DNA from 2 places in the Cohaesibacter intestini genome. Region 1 is predicted to be linked to the other one. Evidence: riboswitches for the same ligand, from Rfam matches in the RefSeq annotation. Region 1 holds a riboswitch; the other holds the start of a gene.
What was found. A riboswitch is a leader RNA that binds a small molecule or an ion and turns the genes downstream of it on or off. The one in region 1 is predicted to bind S-adenosylmethionine.
Positions count from the first base shown of each region.

Region 2: another riboswitch for S-adenosylmethionine. It lies ahead of DSD30_RS11300 (hypothetical protein); the one in region 1 lies ahead of DSD30_RS00060 (O-succinylhomoserine sulfhydrylase).

Region 1 covers NZ_QODK01000001.1:7,170-22,331, forward strand. The annotation lists gene DSD30_RS00040 (GNAT family N-acetyltransferase) at 1-228, opposite strand, end outside; gene DSD30_RS00045 (IMPACT family protein) at 507-1,088, opposite strand; gene DSD30_RS00050 (2'-deoxycytidine 5'-triphosphate deaminase) at 1,088-2,185, opposite strand; gene DSD30_RS00055 (peptidoglycan-binding domain-containing protein) at 2,450-2,995, shown strand; SAM riboswitch at 3,103-3,182, shown strand; gene DSD30_RS00060 (O-succinylhomoserine sulfhydrylase) at 3,260-4,453, shown strand; gene DSD30_RS00065 (acyl-CoA thioesterase) at 4,537-4,977, shown strand; gene DSD30_RS00070 (hypothetical protein) at 5,061-5,252, opposite strand; gene DSD30_RS00075 (YeeE/YedE family protein) at 5,252-6,379, opposite strand; gene DSD30_RS00080 (sulfurtransferase) at 6,384-7,322, opposite strand; gene DSD30_RS00085 (VOC family protein) at 7,709-8,137, shown strand; gene DSD30_RS00090 (hypothetical protein) at 8,142-8,732, opposite strand; gene DSD30_RS00095 (CDP-alcohol phosphatidyltransferase family protein) at 8,729-9,370, opposite strand; gene apaG (Co2+/Mg2+ efflux protein ApaG) at 9,611-10,009, shown strand; gene DSD30_RS00105 (TrkH family potassium uptake protein) at 10,079-11,530, shown strand; gene DSD30_RS00110 (ATP-binding protein) at 11,537-12,877, shown strand; gene DSD30_RS00115 (substrate-binding domain-containing protein) at 13,122-14,162, shown strand; gene pstC (phosphate ABC transporter permease subunit PstC) at 14,425-15,162, shown strand, end outside.
Region 2 covers NZ_QODK01000003.1:114,437-129,598, forward strand. The annotation lists gene DSD30_RS21880 (GGDEF domain-containing protein) at 385-1,701, shown strand; gene DSD30_RS11245 (L,D-transpeptidase) at 1,906-2,634, opposite strand; gene DSD30_RS11255 (DUF2927 domain-containing protein) at 2,930-3,715, opposite strand; gene DSD30_RS11260 (protein phosphatase CheZ) at 4,165-4,890, shown strand; gene DSD30_RS11265 (hypothetical protein) at 5,058-5,846, shown strand; gene DSD30_RS11270 (DNA-3-methyladenine glycosylase I) at 5,977-6,627, shown strand; gene DSD30_RS11275 (mechanosensitive ion channel family protein) at 6,796-7,623, shown strand; gene hisS (histidine--tRNA ligase) at 7,917-9,404, shown strand; gene DSD30_RS11285 (ATP phosphoribosyltransferase regulatory subunit) at 9,465-10,607, shown strand; gene hisG (ATP phosphoribosyltransferase) at 10,619-11,599, shown strand; gene DSD30_RS11295 (glycoside hydrolase family 3 N-terminal domain-containing protein) at 11,744-12,844, shown strand; gene DSD30_RS11300 (hypothetical protein) at 12,895-13,254, opposite strand; SAM-I-IV-variant riboswitch at 13,344-13,448, opposite strand; gene DSD30_RS11305 (ChbG/HpnK family deacetylase) at 14,532-15,162, shown strand, end outside.

The DNA.
Region 1 (15,162 bases):
GCCCATTTTCTTGCGGGCGACAAGAGGCAATATGCCGACAAGCTGACCGCTCTTCTTACAGCGAAATTGCAGGGTTTTGTTGCGCAGGCCGATTTGTTTGCGCACATGCTGTTGCATGGCGGTTTGCCAGACAGGATGCTGAAAGGCGGTGCAATCAGATTGGGTATACAGATCTGAATATTCCTCGGATTGGAAATCAAAATCCTCGGAAACGTTCAATTCCATCATCTTTCGCTCTCATCATCTTTTGCATATCGAGCAACTGCAACCTACACAGTCAGATCGCTATATTTGGCTCCCGAAACAGTGACGCACGGGCGCTCCGATACTCACACAATAATCATAAGCAAGTGTAAACTCATATCTTCTGCGCGTTTGGGCGGCCATAGAGCCTTTTGGGCAAGGTGGAGCAAACGCCCATTGGTTATGCAACCAAAAGCTTTAAATTTGATTTACTGAGCCTGTGCGACAAATGACCCTGCGGCGGGATGACCGGTTCCGTTCCCTCAATAGAGGTTCAACTCGTGCAGAAAGTCTTTCATGGCTTCGATTTGCGCTTCCGGCCCCTCGACCAGAATATCGACGCCGGTTTCGGTATAGTGACGGTCTTGTACGTCGAGCCCGAGGAGACTGATCTGGCGTTCCAGATCGGCGGTCTGATCGAAGCGGCCCTTAACCGTATATTGCATCAGGCGCTGCCAAACGACAAGCTGTGCGGCATCGATCGCCCGGCTGGCTGCGCCGGAATAGGCTCTGGCCAGTCCGCCTGCGCCCAGCTTGGTACCTCCGAAATACCGCACCACGATCACCCCACAATCGATCAACTCGCGGCCAATCAGCACCTTGAGCATCGGCATGCCGGAGGTGCCTGCCGGCTCGCCATCATCCTTGGCCCCTTCCTCGATATGGTCATCGTCATGTATGCGCCGGAAGGCTGTGACATGGTGGCTGGCTTTGCGATGCTCGATACGCAGGGCTTCGAGCCGAGCCTCGAACTGGTCGATGGGTACGAGAAAGGCAAGAAAACGGGACTTTTTCTCTTCCAGTTCGGCATAGAACTCGGTTTCTATGGTCTTCAGTGTGGCCATCAGACCACCTTGAAATGCTTGGAGAGCTTGAGGCCCTGTGCCTGATAGTTCGAGCCGATGCCAGAGCCATAAAGCGCAGTGGGGCGCGCGCGCATCTTCTCATAGGCGAGGCGGCCGATGATCTGGCCATGCTCGACAATGAAGGGGACTTCGTGACTGCGCACTTCCAGCACGGCCCGGCTGCCGGAGCCACCGACCTTGGAATGGCCAAAGCCGGGATCAAAGAAGCCCGCATAATGGACGCGGAATTCGCCGACCAGCGGATCAAAAGGCACCATTTCGGCGGCATAGAGCGGTGGCACATGGACCGCCTCGTTGGAAACCAGAATGTAAAATTCATCGGGGTCAAGGATCAGCTCTCCCCTGCCCCGCCCCGGGATCGGCTCCCAAAAATCAAGCATGTCGAGCGCATCGCGCTGGTCAACATCGATGACGGCGGCATGGCGCTTGGCACGGTAGCCGACAATGCCCTCGCCAGCCAGATCAATCGAGACCGCAATGCCATCGGCGATGAAAGGGGTCTGGCTGGCAACCAGTGTCTCAGTGGCATGGAGCGCGCGATGCTCTTCGTCGCTCAGCACCACCCGACCCTGCCGGAAGCGGATTTGTGTCAGGCGCGAGCCTGCACGGGCAAAAATGGGAAAGGTGCGTGGGCTGACTTCCAGATAGAGCGGGCCTTGATAGCCTTTGGGGATCTTGTCGAACTGCTGCGCCCTGTCAGCAATGATGCGGGTGAAAATGTCGAGCCTGCCGGTCGAGCTTTTCGGATTGGCAGCGGCGGCAATGAAGTCGGGCAGTTTCAGGCTTTCCATCAGCGGCACGATATAGACGCAACCGGTCTCCAAGACCGCCCCTTCACTCAGATCGATCTGGTGGAGCTGCAGGTGATCAAGGCGCTCTTTCACCGTGCGGTTGGGACCGGGCAGGAACGAGGCCCGCACTCGGTAGGCGGTGGAACCGAGGCGCAGATCAAGGCTGGCTGGCTGGATCTGGTCAGCGTCCCGTGGCCTATCAAAACCAATCGCCCCCGCCTCGACCAGCGCGGCAATGTCTGCATCATTCAAAATACCGGTGCCGGGAAAGGAAAGAGCGCTCATGGATCGGGCCTTGCAGGATGGAGTGGATTTGATTGTGTGTAGCAAGGGGAGAGAGGAGGAGCAATCGCGAACTTCGCCAGTAAGTGGCAGATTGTCTGTTTGGGACGCCCTGATGATGCTCTCCTCACACATATCTCTTGCCGCAATTCTGACAACCGTTATTGTGCTTACGGAGTTTCGCGGGCGGGTGCGAGTCGCACGCAATGTAATCGGTTTTCATCACTCATATTATCATTGCCATTTGATCGAGCAGAGGAGAGATCAATGTCCATTTTGAAACGGGGCCTGAAAGGCGCACCGGTCAAGCGGTTGCAGGAAAAACTCGGCATTGATGCCGACGGGGATTTTGGTCCGGGCACCGAGAAAGCGGTCCGGGCGTTTCAGGAAGCCAACGGCTTGGCCGTTGACGGCATTGCCGGGCCGGACACCTTCACCGCTATGGGGCTGCATGAGCTGGTTCTGTTGCGGGTCGGCTCACGCGGGGCTGCGGTCAAGGCCATGCAGGAAGATCTTGGCACCGGAGCGGACGGCATTTTTGGTGCTGGCACCCGCAAGGCGGTGATGGCATTCCAAGAAGAAAACGGCCTTGATGTTGACGGCATGGCTGGCCCGGCAACGCTCGCCAAAATGAAGAGCTTTGCCTCTGTGGTCACCGATGCGGTGGTTGAAAAAGCTGCTGTGAAAGCCGATGAAGAGCATTTTGAAAGCGAAGACCTGCCGGAATTGAAAGGCGCCGACGTGGTCAAGGGTTCGGCCGAGGCCGCACCGGACAACTCGATCTGGGGTAAGGTCAAGGGCTGGTTCGGGTGAGATAGACGCCATTTGAAACCGTTTCTGAAGGGAGACAACCATGGTTGCCTCTCTTTTTTGTTCAAACCGCCAATTTGTTGACAGCCCTGCCCTTTCCTCCTATAAGCAATCTACTTCGTGGTCATTTGAGCCGGTCGGCTTGCCGCCACGTTAAATAAGGATGCTAAAAGGCCGGGGGACGAAGAGATGAACCCGGTCGTGCTTTAACAAGCGTTGCCGGGTTTTGTGTATCTGCTCCCGGCTTTGAAGAGACAGGATTGTGTGATGTCAGAGACCAAAAAGCCTTCCACCCTTCGTCCGGCCACCGAGATGGTCCATGGCGGCGTGATGCGGTCCCAGTGGGGAGAGACATCCGAGGCTCTGTTCATGACGCAGGGCTATGTCTATGACAGCGCCGAAAGCCAGGAAGCCCGCTTTAAGGGCGAAGAACCCGGCTATGTCTATTCGCGTTATGCCAACCCGACCATTTCGATGTTTGAAGAGCGGATGGCTTTGCTCGAAGGGGCAGAAGCGGCGCGTGGGACGGCCTCGGGTATGGCGGCTGTGACGGCAGCGATGCTGTCTTGCGTCAAGGCGGGCGACCATGTGGTTGCGGCCAGCGCCCTGTTTGGCTCTTGCCTTTATATTGTCAGCGAGCTGCTGCCGCGCTTTGGTGTGGAATGCACTTTGGTCGATGGCACCAATCTTGATGCATGGAAAGCGGCGATGCAGCCAAACACCCGCGCCTGCTTCCTTGAAAGCCCGACCAACCCGGTTCTCTCGGTGATTGATATTGCTGGCGTTGCGGCCATTGCTCATGAAGCTGGCGCGCGGCTGGTGGTGGACAATGTGTTCGCCACCGCCCTGTGGCAGAGCCCGCTGGCGCTCGGCGCCGACGTGGTGATCTATTCGGCCACCAAGCATATTGATGGTCAGGGGCGTTGTCTCGGCGGTGTGGTGCTGTCCAGCGAGCAATTCATTGAAGAAGAACTCAAAGACATTCATCGGCATACCGGCCCATCCCTGTCGCCTTTCAATGCGTGGGTGATGCTCAAGGGTCTGGAAACCTTCCCGCTGCGCGTCAAGGAACAGACCCGCAGCGCCGGATTGCTGGCCGATCGGCTGGCCGGTCACAAGGCGATCGAGCGGATCTATTATCCGGGCCGTGACGACCATCCGCAGGCGGAACTCTGCAAGCGGCAGATGCGCGGTGGCTCAACCATGGTGGCGATTGATGTGGCTGGCGGCAAGGGCAAGGCCTTTGCGCTGGAAAATGCCCTCAAAGTGATCAAGATTTCCAACAATCTGGGCGATGCCAAAAGCCTGATCACACACCCGGCCACCACCACCCACCAGCGTTTGGATGATGATCAGTTGGCCGCCGCTGGTATTGGCCAAGGCACGTTGCGCCTGTCGGTCGGTCTGGAGGATGTCGAAGATCTGTGGGACGATTTCGAGCAGGCTCTGGCGCGTCTTTGAGGGCATTTGTGGGACAAAATACCCACTTGCTTTTGCGGTTATCTTCGCCAGATTGGAGCTTTGATCAGATTAGCAGGTGGTTCATGTTTCCCGACCCGAAAATCCCGTTTGAACTCGACATCACCATTCAGCCCTCTGATATCGATGAGCTGGGCCATGTCAACAATACGGTCTATTTGCGTTGGGTGCAGGATGCGGCGGTGACCCACTGGGGTCATGTGGCGCGTCCGCATGAATTTAACAGCCTGTTCTGGGTCGTGATGAAGCACGAGATCGAATATAAAAGACAGACCTTCCTTGAAGATGATGTCTATGCCCGCACATGGATTGGCGGGCGGCAAAATCGGCATTTCGAGCGCTTCACCCATATTCTGCGCCGCAATGATGGTAAATTGCTGGCCAAGGCACGCACCTTGTGGGTGCCGATCAGCGCCGAAACGCGCAAGGCGGTGCCGCTGACCGACGAGCAGAAGGCCCGCTATTCGGTCGCACCGGATCAGCTTCACACGCTGGAAACCTATTGATCCAGCAGGTCTTGCCCCCAAACAAAAAGGCCCAGAGGGATGTCCCTCCGGGCTTTTCTTTTGTCTGATGATGTCAGCGCCGCTTATTTGCTGGGCGGCACCAAAGCGCAAAAGGCTCCGCTGGCGGCTTCGTTCGAACCCAAGGCGATGGCTGCGGGTGCGCTGTAAGGATTGAGCGGCTTGCTGTTGGACAGATCGACCGCCAAAATGGCCGCCAGTCCGGCAAAGGTGGCAAAAGCTGCCATGGCACGGCTTGTCACAAAAATGGCCATCATCAGCTCTCCAATCCAAAGGGTTTGCGCAGGCGGATGCCGACCCAGGAACCAGCAAAGGCGGTGGCGAACCAGACCCAGCCATGCAAGCTGCCGGTGGAAATGCCCGAGAAAAAGGCCCCGACATTACAGCCCAGCGCAAGGCGCGAGGAGTAGCCCAGCAGGAAGCCCGCTACAATGGTGGCGATCCATGCCTTGAGTGGCAGTTTGGGGATTTGCGCCCCAAGACCTGAACGCCAGACGGCAATGATCAAGGCTCCAAGAATAATGCCCAGATTGGTCAGCGAGGTATAGTCGGTCAGCAGGCTGCTGATCAGCCGTTCGTGATGCACCTCGTTGGCCCAGAAAGGCGAGGCAGACAGGTCCGCGCCCAAGGCGGTGGAGACTTTTGCCCCCCAAAGGCCAAGGCCATAGACGACGCCCCATGGCTGCCCGGCAACGACAAAGTTGGCCAGAGCCAAAGCGGCCAACAACAGAGCGGCAATGATCAGACGACGCGGGATCTTGCGGGCTTCCCTAGGGGCCAAAGCCCAGACCAGAAGGCCGATCAGGGCAAGGCCAGCAAGGGTGATGCCAAGGCCGGTGGTGCCTTCAAGCACGATCAACGGCAGGGAGCCCAGACCATTCCACCAGAGTAGATGGTAAGAGCCAGCAAAGGCACCGATGACGAAGAAGGGCAAAGCGACGACGCTGACCGGATTGCCACTGCCCGCATTGACCAAGGTGCCAGAGCCACAGCCCAAGACCAACTGCATGGCAATGCCAAAGACAAAGGCTCCACCAACCATGGCATAGCCCACAGCCCCGTGGGCACCGATCAATTCGGGATTGTCCCCCGCCAGCAGCGGGAAGGCCACCAGTGCCACCAGAGCAATGGCCAGCAATTGGGCAATCAGGCCAGCAGGTTCGCGGCGTAGGATCATCGCCCGCCATGGACCGGCAAAGCCGAAGCGCAAGCCTTCGAGCGTTAGACCGAAGCCGATGCCGATGGCCAGAACCAAGCCATAACGGACGCCCGCGGAGGCCATGAGAGCCAGAATGAAAAACAGGGCCACCCCGCCAAGGGCCGCACCTGAAAGAATGCGAGCCCCCTTTTTCGGGGGCTCGATGCTTGCTGTGATATCAGTCACCGGATTAGCTGCCCGTTACCTGTTTGATGAGGGTCTGGAACAGACCCGGGGTGTTGGCCATGTCGTGACCGGCATTGGAATAGCCAACGAGAGAATCTGGGTAGAGTTTCACATCGTCCAGTTCCGCCAGTTCAGACAGGGCGAACCAGTTGGTGGCAGCCCAGTGGCCGGTATTGCAGAAGCTGACCAGCTGTTCGCCGCTTTTGAAACCAGCTTCGGCTGCCAGCGCCTTGGCTTTGGCAGCGTCCGCGATGACCGGCTTGCTGTCGAACCAGCTGGAATGGACGAAATATTCCGACTGCGGCAGAGTGCCGGGTTTGGCGGCTGCCGGGTGCTTCTTCTCGCCTTTCCAGAATTCTTCCGGACGGGCATCGACCAGACGGGCTTTTTCTTCGCCATTGACGATTTTCAGAACGTCATCGGTGGTCGCCAGCCACTGGCTGGAGAAGGTGACCTCAATGGTGCTCGGGGTCAGGCTTGCTGCCCCTTTGGCCAGTGGAAGGCTGGCTTCCGTCCAGTTGTTCAGGCCGCCATTGAGAATGGACAGATCCTTGAAACCGGCGGACTTGAGCGTCCAGTAAACACGGGCAGCGGCACCGAAGTCGGAGATGTTGGCACCCTGATAGGCAATCACTGTGGCGCGGTCCTTGGTGGCGCCGATCTCACGCAGTACCTTTTGTAGATGCTCCGGGGAGACCAGTTTGCCGGGATTTTCCTTGGTGCCACGGAACAGGCCGTAAGGCGCATTCACAGCCCCTTGGATATGGCCCTGCTCAAACAGGCTGACGCCGTCTTTGCCTTTGCCACGAATATCGATGATCAGCGGATTGGCATCGGTTGTCGAAAGGGTCTGCGGGGAAACCAGCGGGCCAAAGGTTGCAGCGGCAACCGGCGCGGTCAACAGGCCAAAGGCGGCCAGGGCGAGGGTCATCAAATGTTTCATTATGCTTCTCCTGATCGGGTCGCAGCCAGAGGCCGCACCGCAATCGCGCTGGGGTTCGGGAGGAATGGGAGTGTGCGGGAACTGTTTTTGTTCTGGATGCCCCTGACGACATCCCCTTTGTTCGTTGCGGCCCATTGTGCATCTGATGCCAAAAAACGCAAGAAAGGCTATCTTAGAGTCATCGCGATGGAGGAAAAATAATTCCAATATTCAGTTCTTAGTTGGGTTCAGTTACCCTATCTGACACCATGCGTCCGAAACTCAAGAAAATCATTCTATACTCCAATATAAGATCGCGCCTTTTGTTCCCTTTTTGTTTTCTTCGTCTGACACGCGCGCTGTGATCTGTTAGGCTGGCGACAAACCAGAGAGAATGAGGGATCAATATGGAACCGAGACTTTCAATTGTCACGTTGGGCGTGGATGATCTTCAGCGCGCGGTCGCCTTTTATCGCGACGGGCTGGGCTGGGAAACGGGTTACAAGCCAGAGGACGGCATTGCCTTTTTCAAGACAGCCGGGACGGTTTTTGCGCTCTATCCGATCGACAAAATGGCAGAGGAACTGCCCGACCCTGATTTCAAACCCAAAGCGGGGGCCTGTGGCATCGTGTTGGCGCATAATTGCCGCGAGCGAGCTGAGGTGGATGGCGTGCTGACGCTGGCAGAGACAGCAGGCGGCAGCATCAAGAAACCGGCGCAGGATACCTTTTGGGGTGGTTATTCAGGTCATTTTGCCGATCCGGATGGCTACTTGTGGGAAATCGCTCATGGGGCTTTCCCGATTGGCGACGATGGGCATTTGATCCTGCCGTAAGGGATCAGGCCCCTTTGGCTTGACAGCCGCAGGCTTGTTTTTTGCCGGACACTTTGTCAGCCCCTTTGCCAGATGCCTCACCTGCCACTGGCTTTTGTTGGCAATCATCGGCCCACAGGGCTGCGGTTTCGATCCGCAAATAGATGAGTAGATCATACAAAGCCTGCGGGCTGTAGGTATGCGGGTTCGGGATCCCGATCAGCGCCGCGCAGAATTCCGAGCAGAACCAGCGGCTTTCAGAATGGCGATTGAGAGAGAAGACATGGCTGAGCAGGATGCCGGGATAATCATAGCGCGCGCCGGCAGATTCTGTCAGCAAGCGATCCGCCCGTTCGGGATCAAAGAAACATAGGGGCAGATGAACCAGATCCCAATGGTCCGGATGCAAGTACACGTCCTTGGACCGAACGCCTCCATCTCGCGAGGAGGAGGAATGACACAGCACCGTTTGCTCCAACTCCGCAAGGGAGAAGATCACTTCGCAGTGGGAATAGTGCGATCTGGTCGACCAACGAACGAGTTTGTTCTGAAAATCGCCCCGCGCCTTGTAAAAGGCGAAGGTCAAACCATCGATTGCACAGTGAGAAAGCTTCATGTCCGGGACGTATCCTCGTCTGACAGATCATCATGGCTGAACACTCTGGTCGCCAGCACGATCCGCGAAATGGTGGTGATAGCAGTAACGCCAGCAAAGACATAGGCGATCAGAGCGAAATGGTCGGGGAAAATACAAAAGGCGGCGAAAACAGCGAATGTTTCACCGGCCTCTGCCAATCCACCTGTGAAGTAGAGCGACTTGGATCCATGGCTTTCGGTGCTGATCTGGCGCTTCTCGGCCATGATCGCATAGGCCAGAAAACTTGCCCCGTTGGCATAGAAAGCCATTAGCAAAACGGCCGCCGGCAGGGCATTGTCTTCCGGACGCGCGAAGGCAAAGGACAGCGGGATGAGGCCGTAGAATATAAAGTCGAAGACAATGTCGAGATAGCCGCCCAGATCGGTTTTGCGGCTGGCGCGGGCCACCGCACCGTCAAGACCATCCATAACCCGACTGACCAGCAACACCGACAAACCCAGCCAGTAGGCCTCCATGACAATCGCAACTCCCGCCAGGACCCCCAGCAGCAAACCAAGACTGGTGATCTGGTTGGCCGTGATGCCGTTTCGGGCAATCCATCGTCCGGTTTCATTCATCGGTGGATCGATGAAGCGGCGCAGGCGGGCGTCAAACATAATCGTCACTTTCCATGCAGCTCAGTCTTGGGGCGCTTGTGTCTCGTGGACTGAACCAAGGGCCAGTCCGGGGGCTTTGTCATTCATAAGGGGCTTGGCCAACCAAATTGCCATGCACATTTGATAACTTTTTCGCTAGAAACACTTGAAGTCCATTGGTTTCTCTGTCTTGACTCGACGGGAAATCATGGCGACCAAATGATGGGCAGACCGTCAGGCGACCGCTCCCGAGGATAAAGCGTGTATACCTATAAAGCGATAACAGATTCGGTGCAGGTGATGGTTGAAACGGAATATCAGCCCCACCGCTCTTCACCGCAAAAAGGCCACCATGTCTGGGCCTATCACATCGAAATCAGCAATCTGGGACAGAGCGATGTCCAGTTGCGGTCACGCTATTGGCGAATCATCGACGGGCAAGGCCGCCTTCAGGAAGTGCGCGGCCGTGGGGTCGTCGGCGAAGAACCGCTGATCGAGGCAGGCGATTCTTACTCCTACAGCTCTCAATGTCCGCTCGACAGCGAGTCCGGTATCATGTCGGGACATTTTCAGATGGAAGCAGAGGATGGTTCGCTGTTTGAGGTGATCATCCCGTCCTTTTCGCTTGATATCCCGAACCGAAGCATCACACTGAACTGACCCTGTCCACATGGCCCTTCGCGGCCAGCTGTGACAAGATTGTCTCTTTGAGGAAGGCACTGCTCCCAGATGTTGCTCGATGTAAGGCCTGTCTTGCTGGTGATCGGCGCACTGCTTTCCGTGCTGGGAGCAGCCATGTTCCTGCCCGCCCTCGTCGATTTCGCCATTGGCGACCCGCAATGGCGGGTGTTTGCCACCTCAGGCGCAATCACGGTCTTTGTCGGCGGCGGGCTTTGGCTGGCAACGCGGAGTGGCAAGGTGGACTTCACCCTCCGGCAGGCCTTTGTGATGACGGTCCTGTCCTGGTTTTCTCTGGCGGCCTTTGGGGCCTTGCCGCTTCTATGGTCAGGAGCCGCCCCAAGCTATACGGATGCCTTCTTTGAAAGCATGTCGGGAATCACCACCACCGGTTCGACCGTCCTGTCAGGCCTTGACCAAATGCAGGCAGGCGTTCTGCTCTGGCGGGGCATTCTGCAATGGCTTGGCGGGTTGGGTGTGATCGTTATGGCAATTGCCGTCCTGCCGATGTTGCAGGTGGGTGGCATGCAGCTGTTTCAGGCAGAGGCCTTCAGCACAGCGGAGAAGATCCTGCCGCGGGCGACGCAGATTTCGGCTGGACTGACGGCTCTTTACATCGTCTTTACCGCGCTTTGCAGCATTCTGTATCACGCTGCCGGGATGGATGCGCTGGATGCGGTCGTCCATGGTATGACAACGGTCGCCACAGGCGGCTTGTCCTCGCACGATTCCTCCATCGGTCATTATGGCAGTGCCCAGATCGAAATCATCGCCATCATCTTCATGATCATCGGCTCCCTGCCCTTCATTCTGTATATTCAGGCACTGCGCGGCCACAGCAGGCGCCTGTTTTCGGATTCCGAAGTGTTGACCTTTTTCGGTCTGCTGGCTTTTTTCACCTCGATCGCGGCCTTCTATGCCATCGAGTCCGGCCTGTTTCAGGGCGGCGAAGCCTTGCGCCATGCAGCCTTCAATGTGGTCTCGATCATGACCGGCACCGGATATGCCTCGACCGATTATCAGGCATGGGGGCCGTTCACCATCGCCTTTTTCTTCTTCATCATGTTTATCGGCGGCTGTCAGGGATCAACGGCTTGCGGCCTCAAGATTTTCCGGTTGCAGGTGATGTTTCAGGTGATCAAGCAGCATATCAACCGGATCGTCTTCCCCAATGGCGTTTTCGTCAAGCGCTATGGCGGCTATCCGCTTGATGACAGTGTCTCGGTCGCGGTGATGAGCTTCTTCTTCCTTTATGTTCTGAGTTTTCTGGTGCTCGGCATATTGCTACAACTCACCGGTCTGGATTTTGTCACCGCCCTGTCGGGGGCAGGCACGGCCATTGCCAATGTCGGGCCAGGTGTCGGCCATATCATCGGTCCGGCAGGCAATTTCCAGCCGCTCAATGATGTTGCAAAATGGTTGCTTTCTTTTGGCATGTTGTTGGGGCGCCTCGAATTGCTAACCGTACTGGTGCTGTTTCTGCCACGCTTCTGGATGGATTGAACGAGAATGACCCCTGAGAAAAGAAGACTGACGCCGGATGATGCTGCCGCCAATGGCTATATTCTGGATAGCGGTCCCCTGAACCGGTTGGCGCACGCTCGCTGGACCTTGGTGGTTGCGGCCATAGGCCTGTTGTGGCTGCATCTTCAGGACCAGATCCAGCTTCTCCATGTCGCGCTTGTCATGGGCGCTGTGGTCTTGGCAACCATGATCCTGCCGCGACGCCCCAAGGTGACGAGGCTAAAGGTGCGAGCCGAAGCACGCCGCCTGACCATGATGCCGGACATTCACATGCGCAAGCTGGCGGCTGCACTGCCGGACCCTTGCTTCATTCTTGACCGGCGCGGCATCGTGCGGTTCACCAATCAGGCTGGCTCGACCATCTTCGGCAATGTCAAGGAAGGGGACCCCCTGTCCTTTCGCATCCGCCAGCCGGACATGCTGGCGGCGCTGGATCATGTGCTGGATGGCGGGCAGATGCAGAAGGTGGAATATTCCCTTAAAGACCACAGCGAGCGGCTTTACGAGGCTTGGGTGACGCCGATCCATCTGTCCGGCGACCAGCCAGCCGGGGAAAGCCCGGACTTTATCTTGATGTTGTTGCATGATCAGACCGAGCAGAAGAATATCGAGCGGATGCGGGCCGACTTCGTGGCCAATGCCAGCCATGAATTGCGCACGCCTTTGGCGTCTGTCATTGGCTTCATCGAAACCTTGCAAGGGCCTGCCAGTGGCGACAAGGTGGCAACCGAGCGCTTTCTGGGCATCATGCTCGATCAGGCCGAACGGATGTCACGGCTGATCTCGGATCTGTTGTCCCTGTCGCGGATTGAAATGAAAGCCCATGTTCAGCCTGACACGCGGGTGGATCTGAGCAAAATCGTGCGCCATGTGGCCGACGCCCTGACCCCGCTCTCCAAGGAGTATGATGTTGCCATCACCCCCTGTGACTGTTCTGTCAATCGCTGGGTGTCGGGGGACCGGGACGAATTGGTTCAGGTGTTTGAAAATCTGGTCTCAAATGCCCTCAAATATGGTCAGAGCGGTAAGCGCGTTGAAATTCTCTGCAACCTTCTGGATGATCCAGCCGACGGGAAATCCTATTATTCGGTGAAAATCAGAGACTTCGGCCCCGGAATCCCGGCAGAGCATTTGCCACGCCTGACCGAGCGTTTCTATCGCATTGATGTTGCCTCATCGCGTGAGCAAAAGGGCACTGGTCTGGGGTTGGCGATCGTCAAACATATTTTGACTCGCCATCGTGGCAAGTTGTTGATTGAGAGCAAGGCAGGGGAAGGTGCGACCTTTGACGTGCGACTCCCTGTCACAGAGATTGACACTTTGTGACAGTAAAATGACTATCCAAAAAATTCTCCAACAAATACAGACTCTTAAATTGTCATAATACTGAAATATAAGTGTCATATACCCATCACATCCGAGCGATAGGGTCCGCCTGTCTCGAGCGATTGACGGCTTTTGCGAGCGCACATTTCGTGCCCGATGCCAAGACGCCCGTACCTATCAAGAACGGTCATGTTGGGTCATAGAAGACCTGTCCGTTCAAAAAACTGACTTATGGAGAGGTCACGTGAAATTTGCTTCTTTTGCTAGTGTAGCTGCTCTTGCTGCAACCACCATTCTCGCCGGCACCGCTGCTCAGGCCCGCGATCAGGTTCAGGTTGCCGGTTCTTCCACCGTTCTTCCTTACGCAACCATCGTTGCTGAATCCTTCGGTGAAAACTACCCAGACTTCAAAACCCCAATCGTTGAATCTGGTGGCTCTTCCGCTGGCCTGAAAGAATTCTGTAAAGGCACCGGCCCAGAGACCATTGACGTTGCCAACGCTTCGCGCAAAATCAAAGATTCCGAAGTCAAGTCTTGCGGCGAAAATGGCGTCAAGGAAATCGTTGAAGTCAAAATCGGTTATGACGGCATTGTCTTCGCTTCTGACATCAATGGCGCTGACTTTGCATTCGAACCAATCCACTGGTTCAACGCTCTGGCACCAAAAACCGTTGTTGACGGCAAGCTGGTTGACAACCCGAACAACAAATGGTCCGAAATCGACGCTTCCTTCCCAGAGTGGGAAATCGCTGCTTACATCCCTGGTGAAAAGCACGGTACCCGTGAAGTGTTCGAAACCAAGGTTCTCGAAGCTGGCTGTAAAGCCGCTGGCGCTTTCGATCTGTACATGGCTTCCGGCCTGGACAAAAAAGCAGCTGCCAAAGAGTGCTTCAAGGTTCGTAAAGACGGCAAGTCTGTCGACATTGACGGCGACTATACCGAAACCCTTGCTCGCATCGACTCCAACAAAACCGGCATCGGCGTCTTCGGTCTTGCTTTCTACGAAAACAACACCGACAAGCTGAAAGTTGCGACCATGTCCGGTATCGCTCCAAACGCTGCCGTGATCGCTGATGGTACCTATCCTGTGTCCCGTCCTCTGTTCTTCTATGTCAAGAAAGCGCATCTGGGCGTCATTCCTGGCCTGAAAGAGTATGTTGACTTCTTCATGTCCGACGACATGACCGGTGAAGGTTCTCCAACCGCTGAATATGGTCTGGTTCCTGCTCCTGCTTCCGAGCGTGATGCGATCCACGCTGCGATCAAAGAAGGCAAAACCCTCTAAGGGTTGCCGTCTGGCCATGCGCGCGATGCGCGCATGGCTTTTTTGTACCCAGATTTCAGCCGCTTCTTGCCATTCGGCTGAGCCTTCTGACAGGCGCTGGCAATCGACACCATGCCCGCCGTCAGGAACCTTCATTGAGGCGTTTTCCGGCCTTGGCCTGACATTCGTTGCGCGGGGGCAAACGCGAAACAGATGGGGCAGACCGGAGAAATCTCAGAGTTGAAACTGCGTCACTAACGCATTGTTCAAGGGACAGGTCGCTATGAGCCCGCTTTGGCTTCTGGCTGCTATTTTTGTTTTCGCACTGGTGGGATCCTTTCTCGGGCGCAGCCGCGCCATAGCCAGCGTCGACGGAAATGTGTCAGCTCTCCATTCACGACCCGGATATTACGGTTCCTACGTTCTAATCTGGACTGCGCTCCCAGCTATCGTCTTCATGGTGGCTGTGATGATTGCTCAGCCGATTGTCAACAGTTCCGTGGTCGATACCGAATTGCGGACTGGCTACATGCAGGCCTGTTCCCATGCAATGGGCGGCATCGAAGGGGAACAGGACGCAGACCAGCCGAAAATCTGCTCTGACAAGGATGAGTATGAAGCCCACGATACCCGTCGGGCTCTGATGTTTGGCGTCGTCAGCAATGTCGCCGATGGCCTGACCTACCTGTCCGAACACGAACGGATCCAGCTGCGCAGTGGCCTGATTGCAGTGCGGCCAACCCTTGCAAAATATGGCGTCGCACTTGCAGAGAATGTCAACAAGACCGTTGTTCATACCGCCTATCGGTTGAATGAGGTCAAACAATTGACCAGCTATGTGATGTATGGCGGCATTGCGCTGTTGCTGTTTCTTGGTCTGTTTCTGTCCTATCGTCGCATCCAGCCAGCCTTGCGGGCCCGCAATCTGGTTGAGGCCAATGTCAAGGTTGCCTTGATCCTGGCCTCATCGATTGCCATCCTTACCACGGTCGGCATCGTCTTCTCGATGCTGTTCGAGGCA
Region 2 (15,162 bases), on a different contig from region 1:
GCCCCTATCCATCCTCGACCCCGAACACTTCATTTCTATATCGCATCAATTGCATGCTTGGATTAATGACAAACATCAAAAGCAACATTTTTTCTCCTTCGCGGCAAATTGTCGCTGCGTCAGCATGCCGAGATGCGACTTTGGCATGGGGAAGCTGTGGGGAACTTCTACGTAGATACCCACAGGCGCCTATGCGCACCATATATTGTGTTTGTTGCAAGAATTTGTTCATGAAAATCGACACTTTGGGTTGCTTCTTGGTGATTTGTCACCCCAAGCGCTGCGCAACTTTTCAGGGCATGTATGTATAATTGCCCCTGTTTAATGAGATTTTATCAATTCCCCGCGATAGTTAAGGCAAGCATGTCAAGTGGGGACGACAGAATGACGGCGACATTGCGGGTTCCTGAAATGGATCTCTATGCGATTTTCGAGAGAATGAGTGACGGGGTGATGATTGTGTCCGCTGCGGGCAGCGTCATTTATCGCAACGCGTCCATGTCCTCTTTGCCGGATTTCCTCCAGAATCATGTTCTTGACCACAATGGCAAGGTGAACGGGAGCGGCGGCCACGATCAGTGCTGGGAACCTGCTGCCGACAACTCACTGGAAGGCTGGACTGTGTCCTGCCATCCGGTCGGGTCCAACACCGCCTATATTTTCCGTCAGGATTGCCAGTTGGTTGAGCGCATCGAGCGACTGCGCGAAGAATTCAGCCGTCAGGTGGTTGATGGTGTCACACCAAGTCTGGCTGCCATGCAGGTCTTGCGCAAATTTGTTACCTCCCGATGGGTTGCTATTGGGACCAAGGATCCCGAGGTCGGAGCGGTGACCTTTGATGTGGCTTTTGACGGCGATAAAATCCGCTCGGGCATCATCCCCGATATCGCGCCGGACGATGATATGGACTTCTGCAGTTCGATCATCACCACCAGTGCCATTTCGAAATGCTTCGCCCGGCACGAGTTGGCTGAGGAACTGGGCATCAGGCATCTGGTTGGCGTGTCGCTCAAGGATATGCAGAAGGAATGCGTTGGCTTTGCGCTTCTGGCTGATGATCACGAACCGGGCAATGTTCATGAGACCGTAACCTTGTTGCGCGAAGTGCGAGCTCTGTATGGCCCCTTCTTTCAGGCTGACAATGCCCAGTTGGAGGCGCGGGTTGCGGTCGCTGAAGCCAATACCGATGCCCTGACAGGCAAAGGCAACCGCCGGGCCTGTGAAGCCTATTTGCAGGAATGCCTTGATGACATGGCTTTCGAAACCAAGGATTCACCGGTTCTTGCGATGTTCGATCCCAATGCCATGCGCAATGCCATCGTGATGTTGGTCGATGTTGATGGCTTCAAACGGATCAATGATAGTCTGGGGCACGAAGAAGGCGACCGTGCCCTGCGCCTTGTGGCGCAGCATTTGTCCGAAATCGACCCTGATAGCCGGGTCTTCCGTTTGGGCGGCGATGAATTCGTGCAGATTTTCCCGCGTGCCGGGGCGCTCGAGGCCGAGGACCTGCGCACAAAGATCAACGAAGTCGAGCAATCGCTGGCCGAGAAGGGGTTCGAGTCCTTCGGCCTGAGCATGGGGGTGGTCCACTTCTTCGAAGGCGATGGCTCCATGTCTTCGCTGACGACCCTTGCCGATGCCCGCATGTATCATGACAAGCGCCTGCGTTCGGTTTCCTTCATCGAACTCGATATCTGATCCCACTCAACCGGTTTGACTGTTCCATGCTGCGGCTGGACCGTAGCTTTGATGCCTATGCGTCGGTCCGTGAGATCGGATGCGGGCGTTTTTTTTGAAACCGTCGCAAAAAAAGGGCTTCCCGAAGGAAGCCCAGTTTACAGATCCAATGTGGATCTCTCTCTCAACTTTTTTGACTTTATAAATGCTATTGAAGGGGCGGTTTTAAATGACCACCACTTTGGTGCCGACACCGACCCGTTCATAAAGGTCCTGAACATCCTGATTGCGCATCCGGATACAGCCGGAGCTGACCGCCTGGCCGATGGACCAGGGCTCGTTGGAGCCGTGAATTCGGTACAGGGTGGACCCCAGATAGAGGGCGCGGGCACCAAGTGGATTGCGTGGACCGCCTTCCATGAATTCAGGCAGACCCGGCTGACGGGCGCGCATTTCTGCCGGTGGCCGCCAGCTTGGCCATTCGGCCTTGCGGGTGATTTTGTGGGCGCCCGCCCATTCGAAGCCGGGACGTCCGACACCAACGCCATAGCGGCGGGCTGTGCCGTCCCGTTCAATCAGATAGAGATAGCGCTCATTGGTATTGACGATCACGGTCCCCGGCTTGTGCGGGCCTTGATAATCGACCACTGTGGGCAAGAAACGTGGATCAATGGTGGGAGCGCGGCGTTTGGTCTTTTTCGCCGACAGCGCCTGTGTCCGACCTTGACGCGGTACGGAGGCATAATGCTTGCGATTGACCTTTGGCCGCACCTCTGTTGGAACGGCGCGGACCTGACCGGGACGCAACTGCATGATCCATGGATCGATCCGGTCAGCGCTCAGCATCACCGGCGGTGGCGGTGCATAGCGCAGGGAAGTGGCATCAGCGGGCGTGGAAATCACACCGCCGCTGCTCAGTGCAACAGCACAAAGAGAATAAACAAGACGCTTCATCGACAGACTCACAACACATTATCGACGTCATCCGGCGACTGAGCGGCCGGGGCGAATAGCTGACTTATGGAGCAAAATTCAAAAAATGCTCCCGAATTATGGATCTCAGTGTAGGCTTGAAACCAAACAAAAAGGTAAACAAAAGCTTGCTTGGATGCCTGAATGGAGTCAGCGTAAAGAAAGTGTAAAAAAAGGAAAAATTTACCAATATTCTTTACCAATCCGGCGCGCGTGATCCAGACTGAGCGGAGCAAAACACTCTGTCAGGATGAGGCGACTTTGCAGGTCAGAGGGCTTAGCGCGCGCCAACGATCCGTTTGGCTTCTTTAAGCAGGCGAGGGGTCATTGGACGCACCTGCCTCAAGGTCATGCCCGGTTTAACATCCGGATTATATAGCATATTCATGATCAGCCGGTCGTAACGGGTAAAGTGATCAAACGTGCTGGTATCATTGAAAACGGAGTGGATGAGGCTTGCATCGTCGTTCAGGGGCCCCAGTCCTTGCAGGATTTCTTCCACCATGCAGCGGCGAAACAGGGAAAGGCCCTGATCCGATACGATCACCGCGTCCGAACGCAAGATGCCCGATCTGCGGGACAGAACCCGCACAATGCACTGCCCCGGCACCTCCATGTTGGCCTGGCCAAACACCTCATACCGCACCGTTTCCTCGTAATCTTTGGCATCGACTATATAAATACGGAAATTTGCATCCTTAGGAGTCCGGGCAAAGCGAACCTTCAGTCCGGGAATTTGTCTGGGCAGATTGCGCACAAACTGCCTGACTGTCTTCAGTCGATTGAGCCGGGCGCGATTGTCGATCCAGATCTTTACCGGTGTGACATATTTCTTGACCCGGTTCGTCTGGCTTCCCCAGCTAAGGGACCGGATTTCTGCCCCGAACACCGTCTTGTAAAATCCGTCGGCGATATCGGTGTCGGCAAAATTCGCAGCGTGCAAAACAGACCCTTGAACCGACAGGGTCAGGCAGGCAGCAGCCAGCATGATGCATGCCATCCGCTTGGCACCAATCACAAGCATGGCAAAAGGGAACGGCAATCTGTCGAACAATCGGAGCATCTGGGCATGTCTTACTGAATATCGGTCGCATTTGGACGGACTTTGCAACCCATCCAGGGAGGGCTGTCTGTCTGACTGGAAAAGACACTATCCAACAGACCGAAAAAAAGCCAGTCACCAGCCCAATCAAAAATCCGACAGGGGTCGGTCCGGTTTCTTCTCTTTGCTTGTTAGTCTTGCAGAAAGCAAACAGCACATATGGCACCACAGTGACAATCTTTGCGTCGATGGCAAGGAGTGAGAAAAGCAGCAAGATTTCTACAACGAATACAGGTAGATAAAAATTTCATTTTTCAGTTTCCAAAAACCCTATCTTAACGAAAGCCAAGATAGACTTCTGCAACGCAAGGATTACCCTTGATGAAAATAGTGCGGCCGCTCACTAAGTTTTTCTACTTATTAATAGGGCGGAGCGCATCCGAAGTATGATCTGTGGGAGTAAAGTGGAAATGGCGTTGGCTACGAAACCATTTCGAATCGAACAAATTCTGGGCGATGCCTTGCCACAAAAAACCTCAGCAGCCAATTCGGCGATGACGGGTGAGCAGCACAACCAGATCATGGCAGAGCTGGCAGCTCTTCGCTCCCTGATCGAGCCGGCTCAGGAACTCAACACCAATCTGGTGGAGACCTACCGCACCGAGATGAATGAAGCGCTGAAATTGAAAAAGGAGATGGACGAAATCTATGAAGCCATCGCCGAAACCAAGCGCGAAATTGCCACCCTGCATGTGAATGGCCTGCATTCCGCAGAGATGAACAGGGTCACCGACGAACTTGACGCCATTGTGCAGGGCACCGAGCAGGCGACCGAGCAGATTTTGGCCGCAGCCGAGACGATCGATGACAATGCCAACAAATTGTCCAAGGTTCTGACCGGTGAAGAAGACCAATGGACTCATGAAATTCAGGATAGCGTTGTCTTGATGTTCGAGGCCTGTAACTTTCAGGATCTCACCGGCCAGCGCATCACCAAGGTGGTCAACGTTCTGCGCTTCATCGAAGAGCGCATCGTCAGCATGATGGAAATCTGGGGCGGCATCGACCACTTCCAGGAAATCGAAGTGGACAATCCGTTGGCCAAGACCGGCGACGACGCACTGCTCAACGGCCCGGCTCTGGGGGGCGAAGAAGGTGTGGCCAGCCAGGACGACATCGACGCCCTGTTCGACTAAGTTCACAATCTGCAAAAAATGGTCTAAAAGCCCTAGGGACTATACCCTTGGGCTTTTTTTGTTGTTTGTTCCGTCTCGGAAGAAGCAGAAAGAAACAAGCTTCCTCTTGCCCAGACAAGACCATACTGGTCGTGCCCGGACGTGCTGTTTGACCACCGGAGACTGACATGCCGCCTTTTGCCAAGCGTTTGGTATCGCTTCTTCCCCGCTTTCTTTTGTCCCTCATCCTGATCATTTATATGGCCAACATTGCCTGGCCATATCTCTATCGGGAATCGGATCAGGACGCGTGCAGTTTTGGCCCGGTCACCAATGAACAATATCGAGCCTATCTGGCAGACGTGAAACAGCGAGCAAAAGACTATTGGCCTCCGCTTCCTGACGGGTCTCACCCATGGCCGGTCGATGATGTGATGCACAAGTCGCTGGCCTACCGCTTGAATGATGCGGTTGAGGGCCTTGATGGCTTCTATCACCGCCTTGCCATGTCGCATGCCGTTCTGCGGGCCGTGGGCATGCGTGTGCGGGAAAAGCAGAGCGACGCCAACAACAGGGCCACCCTCGACGATGCTGGCAATGCCAACAGCCTGCGCTATGTTTACGCCTTCACCTCTCCCAACTATACGCTCATTCCGATGCGCATGTTCCGTTTTGATGGCAAGGGAACCTTGTCCTTCATTGGCGGGCAGGAAACGGGGCAATCACTCAAGAAAGCGGTGACTGCCAAGACCGATGATGGTCGGATCGCCTTCACCTTCGAGGAGATGGGCTTCCTCAAAAGCGATCCAACCGATAGATCGGATCTGACCTTCTTGCCGCGCCTGGTCGACTATGACAAGACCTATCGTCCATGTCCCAAGATGCCGGATGAAGCATGGGTCGCTGCCTATGAGGCAATGCGATCCGTAGCCAATGAGGCGGCGCCCATCAACGTCCCGCAAGCCCCCTCGGAATAGCACCAAGTGCATCAACGGTCCGCCCTGCGTCGATCTCGTTCGGTCCGCGCGTGCGCCTGATTGACTCCATAGCGGAATCACAATAAGAACAAAGACGGAACGTGTGCGCTGATTGAGCGGGGGAAGCACAATGGCAGATCAACAGGCAGACAACGGACTGATCATCGGTGAAGATGGCAAGGCGCGATGCTGGTGGCACGGTGGTAAGCCCGATTATCAGGCCTATCATGACGACGAATGGGGCCACCCGGTTGCCGATGACCGGACTCTTTTCGAGAAGATCTGCCTTGAAGGCTTTCAGTCAGGGCTGAGCTGGTACACGATCCTCAAGAAGCGCGAGAATTTTCGCGCCGCCTTTGCCAATTTCGACATGGACAAGGTGGCAGCCTTCTCCGAGGCCGACATTGAGCGCTGTCTTGCCGATGCGGGCATCGTCCGTCACCGCAAAAAGATTGAAAGCACCATCAACAATGCCAAACGGGCGCAGGAATTGCGCCGCGAGTTCGGCTCGCTGGCAGCCTATTTCTGGGCCCATGAACCCGGTGCCTCAGATCGTCCAGACCGCCCGATCTATGAAGAACTGGTCAAGCTCAGCCAAACCGACATTTCGAAAGCCATTTCCAAAGATCTGAAAAAGCGTGGATGGTCCTTTGTCGGCCCGACCACCATTTATGCCTTCATGCAGGCCATGGGACTGGTCAATGATCATGTTGAAGGCTGCTATTGTCGTGACGTGATCGAGGGTGAACGCGACAGCTTCACACGGCCCAATGCGGCCTGATCACCCAAAGCCGGTTTTGAGGCCTGTGGCAATGCAACCATTTGCTTTGCTCTGTATTTGATATAAGACTGTAGGTAAATCTACTTTGCTGTTGCGATCGACAACTCCCTCTGTTCACTGATCGGATCAGCAAGGTAACACATCGTTCAAACCAGAAGCAGTTTTAGCATGAATGAGTTGATCAACGAACTGGGGGCCTATGCACCCCTTATTATCAATGTCGTCAAGGCCTTCACCTTCCTGATCATTGGCTATCTGGTGGCTGGAATGGCCGGACGGATTGTCCGCAATCGCCTTTCGCGCATACGCCGCTTTGATCAGACCCTTGTCAGTTTCGCCTCGTCTATGGTTCGTTGGCTCATTCTGGCCTTTGTCGGCATCGCGGTCCTTCAGCTTTTCGGGTTTCAGGCAACCAGCCTTGTCGCGGTCTTGGGTGCAGCGTCTCTGGCCATTGGTCTTGCCTTGCAGGGCACCTTGAGCGATGTGGCATCTGGCGTTATGCTGATCATCTTTCGCCATTACAAAATGGGCGACTATGTCGACATTGGCGGCACGGCCGGCACGATCAAGGATATCAATCTGTTCGTGACCGAGATGGCGACGCCGGACAATGTGCAGATCATCATGCCCAATTCCAAAGCATGGGGATCGATTGTCACCAATTATTCCGCTCATCCGGTCCGCCGCTGTGATTTAGTCTTCGGCATCGATTATGACGACGATATGGACAAGGCCATGCAAGTCCTTCTCGATCTGGCCAATGCGGATGAGCGCGTCCATCAGGAGCCTGCCCCATGGGTGCGGGTGACCAATCTGGGGGATTCCTCGGTCGATCTGACGGTCCGCCTCTGGTGCGCGGCGGCTGATTATTGGGAACTGAAATTCGCCTTCATCAAGGCCACCAAGGAAGCCTTTGATGCCAATAATATTTCCATTCCCTATCCCCATCAGGTTGAAGTCCTTAAAGAGGCCAAAGGCGAAGCACAGCAAGGCTGACCGGCCCGAGAGCCTTTCACCGACTTCTCGAATTGCGAAGGCAGCGCCTTGAGGCGCTGCCTTTGTCATGTCTGCGCAACCTTTTGCTGATACGGCAAAGTGATGATGCTTGTCGACAAGCGAGAGAAAAACGGGTCTTTGCGCCAATTGTTTCTGGCTAAAACCTTGTCGCGCCTTGAGTGATGGGCTAGGGAAGAGACCGAACAGGGTGCATTTGTGGATCTGGCAAGTTTTCGCCGCTCCAACAAAGGCAGCCTGAACCTCTTTCAACCCGAACGAAGTGACGTCCAATCATGGCCCAGAACAAGGCAAACAAGAAAAAGCCCAACAAGCTCAAGGCCCGCCTGCCGCGCGGATTTGTGGATCGGACTGCCGAAGACATTCGCGCAACCGAAGACATGCTCGCAAAGATCAAGGCCGTCTATGAGCATCATGGCTTTGACCCGATTGAGACGCCTACCTTCGAATATACCGATTGTCTGGGCAAATTCCTGCCCGACACCGATCGCCCCAATGCCGGTGTCTTCTCCGTGCAGGATGATGACGAGCAATGGATGAGCCTGCGTTATGATCTGACCGCGCCAATGGCCCGTCACGTCGCGGAAAATATCAACGAAATCCAGCTGCCATACCGCACATATCGCGTCGGTTATGTCTATCGCAACGAAAAGCCGGGGCCGGGCCGCTTCCGCCAATTCATGCAGTTCGATGCCGATACCGTCGGCGCGCCGGGCGTCCAGACCGATGCCGAAGCCTGCATGATGATGGCCGACACGATGGAAGCCTTGGGCATAGAACGCGGCAACTATGTCATCCGCGTCAACAACCGCAAGGTGCTTGATGGCGTGATGGACGAAATCGGCTTTGGTGGCGATGAGCATGTCGAAGCCCGCCTGATGGTGCTGCGGGCGGTTGACAAGCTCGACAAATTCGGCCCCGAAGGGGTTCGCCTTTTGCTTGGCGAAGGCCGCAAGGATGAGTCCGGCGACTTCACCAAGGGCGCAGGCCTTAGCGCCGAGAATGTCGAGAAAGTGATTGCTTTCACTGAAGGCACGCTGGAAATGGACAATGACGGCACCCGCGAACTCGAAGTCATGCAGCAAATTTTCGATGCCTGCGGCTATGGCAAGGACCGCATCCTGATTGATCCATCTGTCGTCCGTGGCCTCGAATATTATACCGGCCCGGTCTATGAGGCCGAATTGCTGTTTGATGTGACCAACGAAAAGGGCGAAGTGGTTCAGTTTGGCTCTGTCGGCGGCGGCGGTCGCTATGATGGCCTCGTCAAGCGCTTCGTTGGCCGCGATGTGCCAGCAACCGGCTTCTCCATCGGCGTTTCCCGCCTGATGACCGCGCTGAAAAATCTCGGCAAACTCGGCAATGACCCAATGGTTGCCCCGGTTCTGGTCACCGTCATGGATGGCGACGTGGAAAGCCTCGGCCATTACATGAAAATGGTGCAGGACCTGCGTGCCGCAGGCATCCGGGCAGAGCTTTATCAGGGCAACTGGAAGAAATTCGGCAATCAGCTGAAATATGCCGACAAGCGCGATTGTCCGCTGGCCATCATTCAAGGATCAGATGAGAAAGAAAAAGGCATCGTTCAGATCAAGGATCTTGAAGAGGGCAAGCGCCTGTCCGCCGAGATCGAGGACAATGCCACCTGGCGCGAAAGCCGCCCGGCACAGGTCGAAGTGGCCACTGCCGATCTGGTGGATACCGTCAGGAAGATGCTGGCCGACCAAGCCGCCGACCGCGCTGCAGCCAACGCTGCCGGGTGAATTCGGCTCAGCGGCTACAGGGGCCGCCAAGATCCCCGGGCAACCGGGTAAGGAGATGACATGACCTATATGACCGATGCCATGCGGGCCGAGCTGACCGAGCAATTTGCAGCCGTAGGTGCCACCGCAATCGATCTGCCGGTGCTGTTTCATGCCGATGTCTTTGTCGATCTGATCGGAGAAGACATCCGTCGCAGGCTCTATGTGGCCCCCGGTGCCAATGGCGAAGCCATGGCGCTGCGGCCCGAATTCACCATTCCGGCCTGCCTGCACCATCTCTCCTCGGCCCCGATTGATCAAGTTGCCAATTATGCCTGTGTTGGTCCGGTCTTCCGCCAGCGTGGTGACGATCTGCCCGGCGAAAGCTGGCAGGCGGGCCTTGAACAGTTCGACCCTGAAGGTGGTGTTAGCTTTGACGCCAACAGCCTCACCGGGGCCTTGAAGCTTGTCGAAAGCCTGTCGAACCGCACCCCGATTGTCACCATTGGCGACAATGCGCTCTTCTCGGCCTTGTTGACGGCGCTGGAAACGCCAACCGTCTGGCAGCGTCGCCTTGAAGGGGCGTTCGGCGACCGGGCATTGCTCGACAAGATGCTCAAGCGTCTGGCTCAGGGTGGGGCGGATGATCAGGAAGCCTCTGCCGGTCTTGCCCGTATTCTTGAAGGCAAGGATCCTGCCGCCGTGCGCGACGCGGTCGAGGAAATGCTCGACATTGCCGGTCTTGCCGCGGTTGGCGGACGCTCTGTCGGCGACATTGCAGAGCGTTACATGGAAAAGGCCGAGCTGGCAGCCAATGCAGGCTGGGACGCTGGGAAAATCGACACCATCTCTCGCTATCTCGCCATTTCCGGTTCGCTTGATGACAGCCTGTCTCAGTTGCAAGCCTTTGATGCGGCTGAAGGCAATCCGTTGGGAGACGCCTTGAGCCAGTTTGCAGAGCGCGTTGAAGCGATCAAGGCGTCTGTTGCTTCCGACGCACCCATCTGCTTCAAGGCCGATTTCGGCCGCCGCCTCGATTACTATTCCGGCTTCAATTACGAGCTGAATTTTGAAGACGAAGCCAGCCCGGTTGCCGGTGGCGGTCGCTATGATCGCCTGCTGGGCCTGTTGGCCCCGCGCGTTGATGCAAACCTTTCGCTCGAGGCCCTGCCTGCCATCGGGTTTGTGATCTGGCTGGATCGTTTGAACAAAGCTGAGGGCTAGGGAAGATTATCATGAGCAAGTCACCTCTCATCATCGCCGTGCCCTCCAAAGGCCGCCTGCAAGAAAACGCCAACGCCTTCTTCGCCCGTGCTGGGCTGAAAGTCGCCCGTCCCGGCGGAGCACGCAATTATCGCGGTCACCTCAAAGGCATCGACAATGTCGAAATCGCCTTCCTGTCAGCCTCTGAAATTGCCAAGGAACTGAAGGCCGGTTCCGTCCATCTTGGGGTGACGGGCGAGGATCTGATCCGCGAGCATCTGACCACGCCGGAGCGCTATGTCGATCTGTTGATCAAGCTCGGTTTTGGTCATGCCAATGTGGTGATAGCCCTGCCCAAGGCCTGGATTGATGTCCGCACCATGGAAGATTTGGGCGACGTCGCCATCGACATGCCCGCCCGCTATGGTCACCGCCTGCGGGTCGCGACCAAATATATCAACCTGACCCGCAGCTTCTTTGCCAGCCACGGGATCGTCGATTACAAGATCGTCGAGAGCCTTGGCGCGACCGAAGGGGCGCCGGCGGCAGGCTCCGCAGACGTGATTGTCGACATCACCTCGACCGGTTCTACCCTTGAAGCCAACAATCTCAAGATCTTGGATGATGGTGTCATCTTGCGCTCCGAGGCCAATCTGGTCGCCTCCCTCACAACGGACTGGTCGGAAGAGGCCCGCCTTGCCTTGAGCGAAATTCTTGATCGGATACAGGCCGAGGAAGCTGCCCGCACCCGGCGCGAAATCACCGCCGCCCATTTTGATGCCGCCTCTGTCAGTCAGCAGATTTGTGATGAATTTGCCGACGCCAATGCCTATGCGCCGCTCGGCCATGGGGAAGGGTTCGTCACATTGCATGCGCCCGAAGGTTCGGTCTATCCGATCGCCGCACGCCTCAGGGCTTTGGGGGCGACGGAAGTGTCGGTCAAAAGCCTCGATTATATTTTCGAAGCCTCCAATCCGCTGTTTGATCACCTGATCGCGCGCCTCGACGACTAGGCTTTTTGCCGAGGCCTTGATTTCGACTCAAAGCTCTGGCTTCAAGGGAAGCGAAATCGGCTCGTCAGAATCATGCAGGCACGCCTGTGCCTTGGTTTTGACGCGTCCAAGCGGATCCATCGGGCACAAACAGCGGACCTATCCATGCAGCAGCCTTTCTTGCTTTCTCGTCGTCGGGCCTTGCAACTGGCTGCCGGTTCTCTTGCTGCGCCTGCCTTGATCAAGGCCGACATCGTCAATGCCGCTGATCTGGATCGGGCGATTGGGCGTCTGATCATGATCGGCTTTTCCGGCAAGAGCGCCAAGGGTCGTTTTGCCCGCTCCATTGCCAATCATGTGGCAAAGGGCAGGGCCTCTTCAGTCGTCTATCTCTCGGGCAATATTGGCTCGGGTCGTGATGTGCAGGGGCTGAACAACCTGTTTCACAATGCCAAGGTCACCCATATTGCCGTTGATCATGAAGGTGGGGCTGTTCAGCGCCTGCGCGAGAAGCAGGGCTTCACGCGTCTACCGTCTGCCTTGCGTGTCGCCCAGACAAGAGATGTGGCGGGTGCAGAAAAACTTTATGGAGTGGCGGCCCGCGAACTGGCCAAAATGGGCTTCACGCTCAATCTGGGCCCCGTTGCAGATCTTCATCGCGCCTACAATCCTGTCATAGGCCGCAACCTGCGCGCCTATGGCGCTGATGCTGATACGGTTGTCGCCTATGCGGCTGCCTTCATCCGCGCCCATCGCCGCTATGGCATCAACACGTCCCTGAAGCACTTTCCCGGCCACGGTCTGTCCAACAAGGACAGCCATAACGGCTTTGTCGACATTCGCGACAGTTGGGATCCGGAGGAGTTGAAACCTTTCTCCTTGCTGGTCCGACAGGGGCTGGCCGACATGATCATGACCGGCCATCTCTATGTACGGATTTCCCAGCAGGACAATGGTGAATTGACCACCTTTTCAAGGACCCTGATCCGGGATGTGCTACAGCGGGGCCTGCAATTCAAGGGTTTGACCATGACTGACGACCTCGATATGGGAGCAGTGCGCAAGGTCGCCAAACCCCGTGAAGCGGTGCTCAGAGCAGTGGAAGCGGGTTATGACTTGCTGCTTTTATCCAACAGTCTCAAGCCCGACCCGGATCACCCGTCCGAAGCGGTCGATTGGATCCGCTCGGCCATCCGCGAGGGGCGCATTCAGGAAGGTCGGATTTTCCAGTCGGCAGACAAGATCCAGCGCTCCCGCTCAACCTGATGAAGGCTGACCAAGCCGAGGGTGCGTTGAGACCCGTGCGCACAGTTGGATCATCGGGGCTGACGGGCAATATCGCGCGCAAGCGGAGCATAATGAAAAACCAAAGCCGCAAACAGGGTTTCGTCAATCGCACAACCCAGACCGGCATCAATCAACCGGACGCATTGGCTGACGCGCTCCCGCAGCGCTTCGAGGGACAGATTGTTCTGTGCGCCCAGATCATAGGCAGATCGCCAGGACAAAACCCGTGCCTTGAACCCAGCCTCGAGAATGGTGCGTACCGCCCGTTCATAGGCAATCGCATCGACGGGTGCTTTCAGGGGAGATGAAATCCGTTTTCCATGTCCTTGTGCCAGAATGGAATCGGACTCTGCAGAATGGTGACGATCGAAATCGGCTGCTTCAAACATTTTTGTTCCTTCCTTGCATGTCAAAGCGCCTGGTGCACCTGACACGGTTTGGAAGACTGGCGACGATATGGGAATATCCGCGTGTTTGCGCCATCTTCGCGGTTTGCAAAGATGCCGCCACATCCCGTAATAGGTGCCACCTTGCCGCGGTTGGCAGGTTGGCGAGGGCGCCAGCCCTTCTCATGATGATGGCCAAACCATACGGCGACATTGCGGCCAGATCAAGGTGGTTTAATGAAGAAGCGGTTGTTCAGACTGTTGGCGTGGCGCAAGGGCAACAGTTAACAAAAAGAGGCCGTCGTTGCCGACGACCTCTCGTGACGGTTAGATGTGGGGACCGTCTTGGGAGAAACCGCGCTCCTATACGGCATCGATTTGGGGGACAAATGCCGGTCGGGCAGTCTTAGTTTCTCCGTGTTTCAGTATATTTTACAGGAGATCACTTTTCCATAGTAAAAGTGGTTATACGGGGAAATTCTTGAAAAAGGCCAGATTTTTTCCTTATAAAGTTAGGAGAAAAGTGTATTAAATAGTCAATAAAAAGAATATCTAGAAAAATTCAGGAAAATAATTTTATGATATTTATAAATTGACAGTATTGTGATTTGATAAAAACATATTTTAATTTTGTTCAGTGATGTATGGCTGTAATTATGACTTTAGTTATTGTTAAATGATTTTTTTTAAACTGAAAATTTAATTGATAGGCTGAAATTGGGCTGTGCATTGGAATGCTGAGAGTTAAGGTGGGGTTTAGTCCTGAATTTACTATTGTTTTTATTTACACGAACAATTGGGCGCGCGGAAAAATAACCTCATATATGAGAAGGCGAAGATTTGAGTATGACGTAAGTGGATTGGAATTTAAATACCAATTTCTCCACTCAAATCTCAGGACCCATGGTCGCATGCAGGTTTCCTGCCGAAATATTGAGACCATCCTGCATTTGGAATGGTCTGTCTTGTAAGCCCAATTTGTTGACCAGACCCGATCGCCTTGCCCAGTTGTCAAAAGGTGTTTTTAACAGTTCTGAACCCGCCGCTTCGGAAATAAGTCGATATCGCCTTGTACGCACGAAGAAAAATAGGTCTCGCGTTGAGGTCAACGAATCATTCCGGCCCGAAAACACATATTGCACAGGTTCGATCAAGAGCCTATTGATGCTGCGGAATAGAGGCGCCAACTGACCATCAGTATGAAACGGTTGATGTCTGGAGATGGGTCGAGTTGCGCTGGCATGGTGCCTGAACCGGCTGAAGAATGAAAAGGACTCGCCTTGCTCTGTGTTCTGGACTATGCGATGACCGATGGCATCAACAAGGCCGTTTTGCAGCTCGTGCGGCATCAGGTTCTCGGAGCGGTTGCCTGTCTGCCTGTGTCGGACCTTTGGCCCCAGAGTGCTCGGCTCTTGCGCGAGGAGGTGGTCGAAAATCCGGCTCTGTCAACTGTCATCGGAATGCATCTGAGCCTGACAGGCGCATTCTCTCCTTTGAGCAGTGGCTTTGCTCCGGCCAACCGTCTTTCTGAGGGATCTCTGCCGCGTCGGCAGGATCTGATTGCAGCGGCGCGGTTTGGTGGGTTGGATGCGCGCATTTTGGAAGGGGAGTTCCGTACCCAGATCAAGCGCTTCATTGCGCATATGGGCAGGTCGCCGGCTTTCATTCTGTTGGAAGAGGCCATCATAATGTTTGCACCGGCAGTGTTGGGAGCGACTGCCAGTCTCGGGCATTTCAATCTCGGATCCATTGCCATGGTTGTGCCCACCCTGTCACGGCCCGGTGGTTTGCGTGAAAGAATGGCACGCCGTTTCGTTTGGCATAGCGATCTGCATCAGGCCCAGAGCTGGAACCGCCGGATGCTGGTGGAAGTCAAACAGTTCAAACGACTGCCTCAGAAATCCAGCTGGC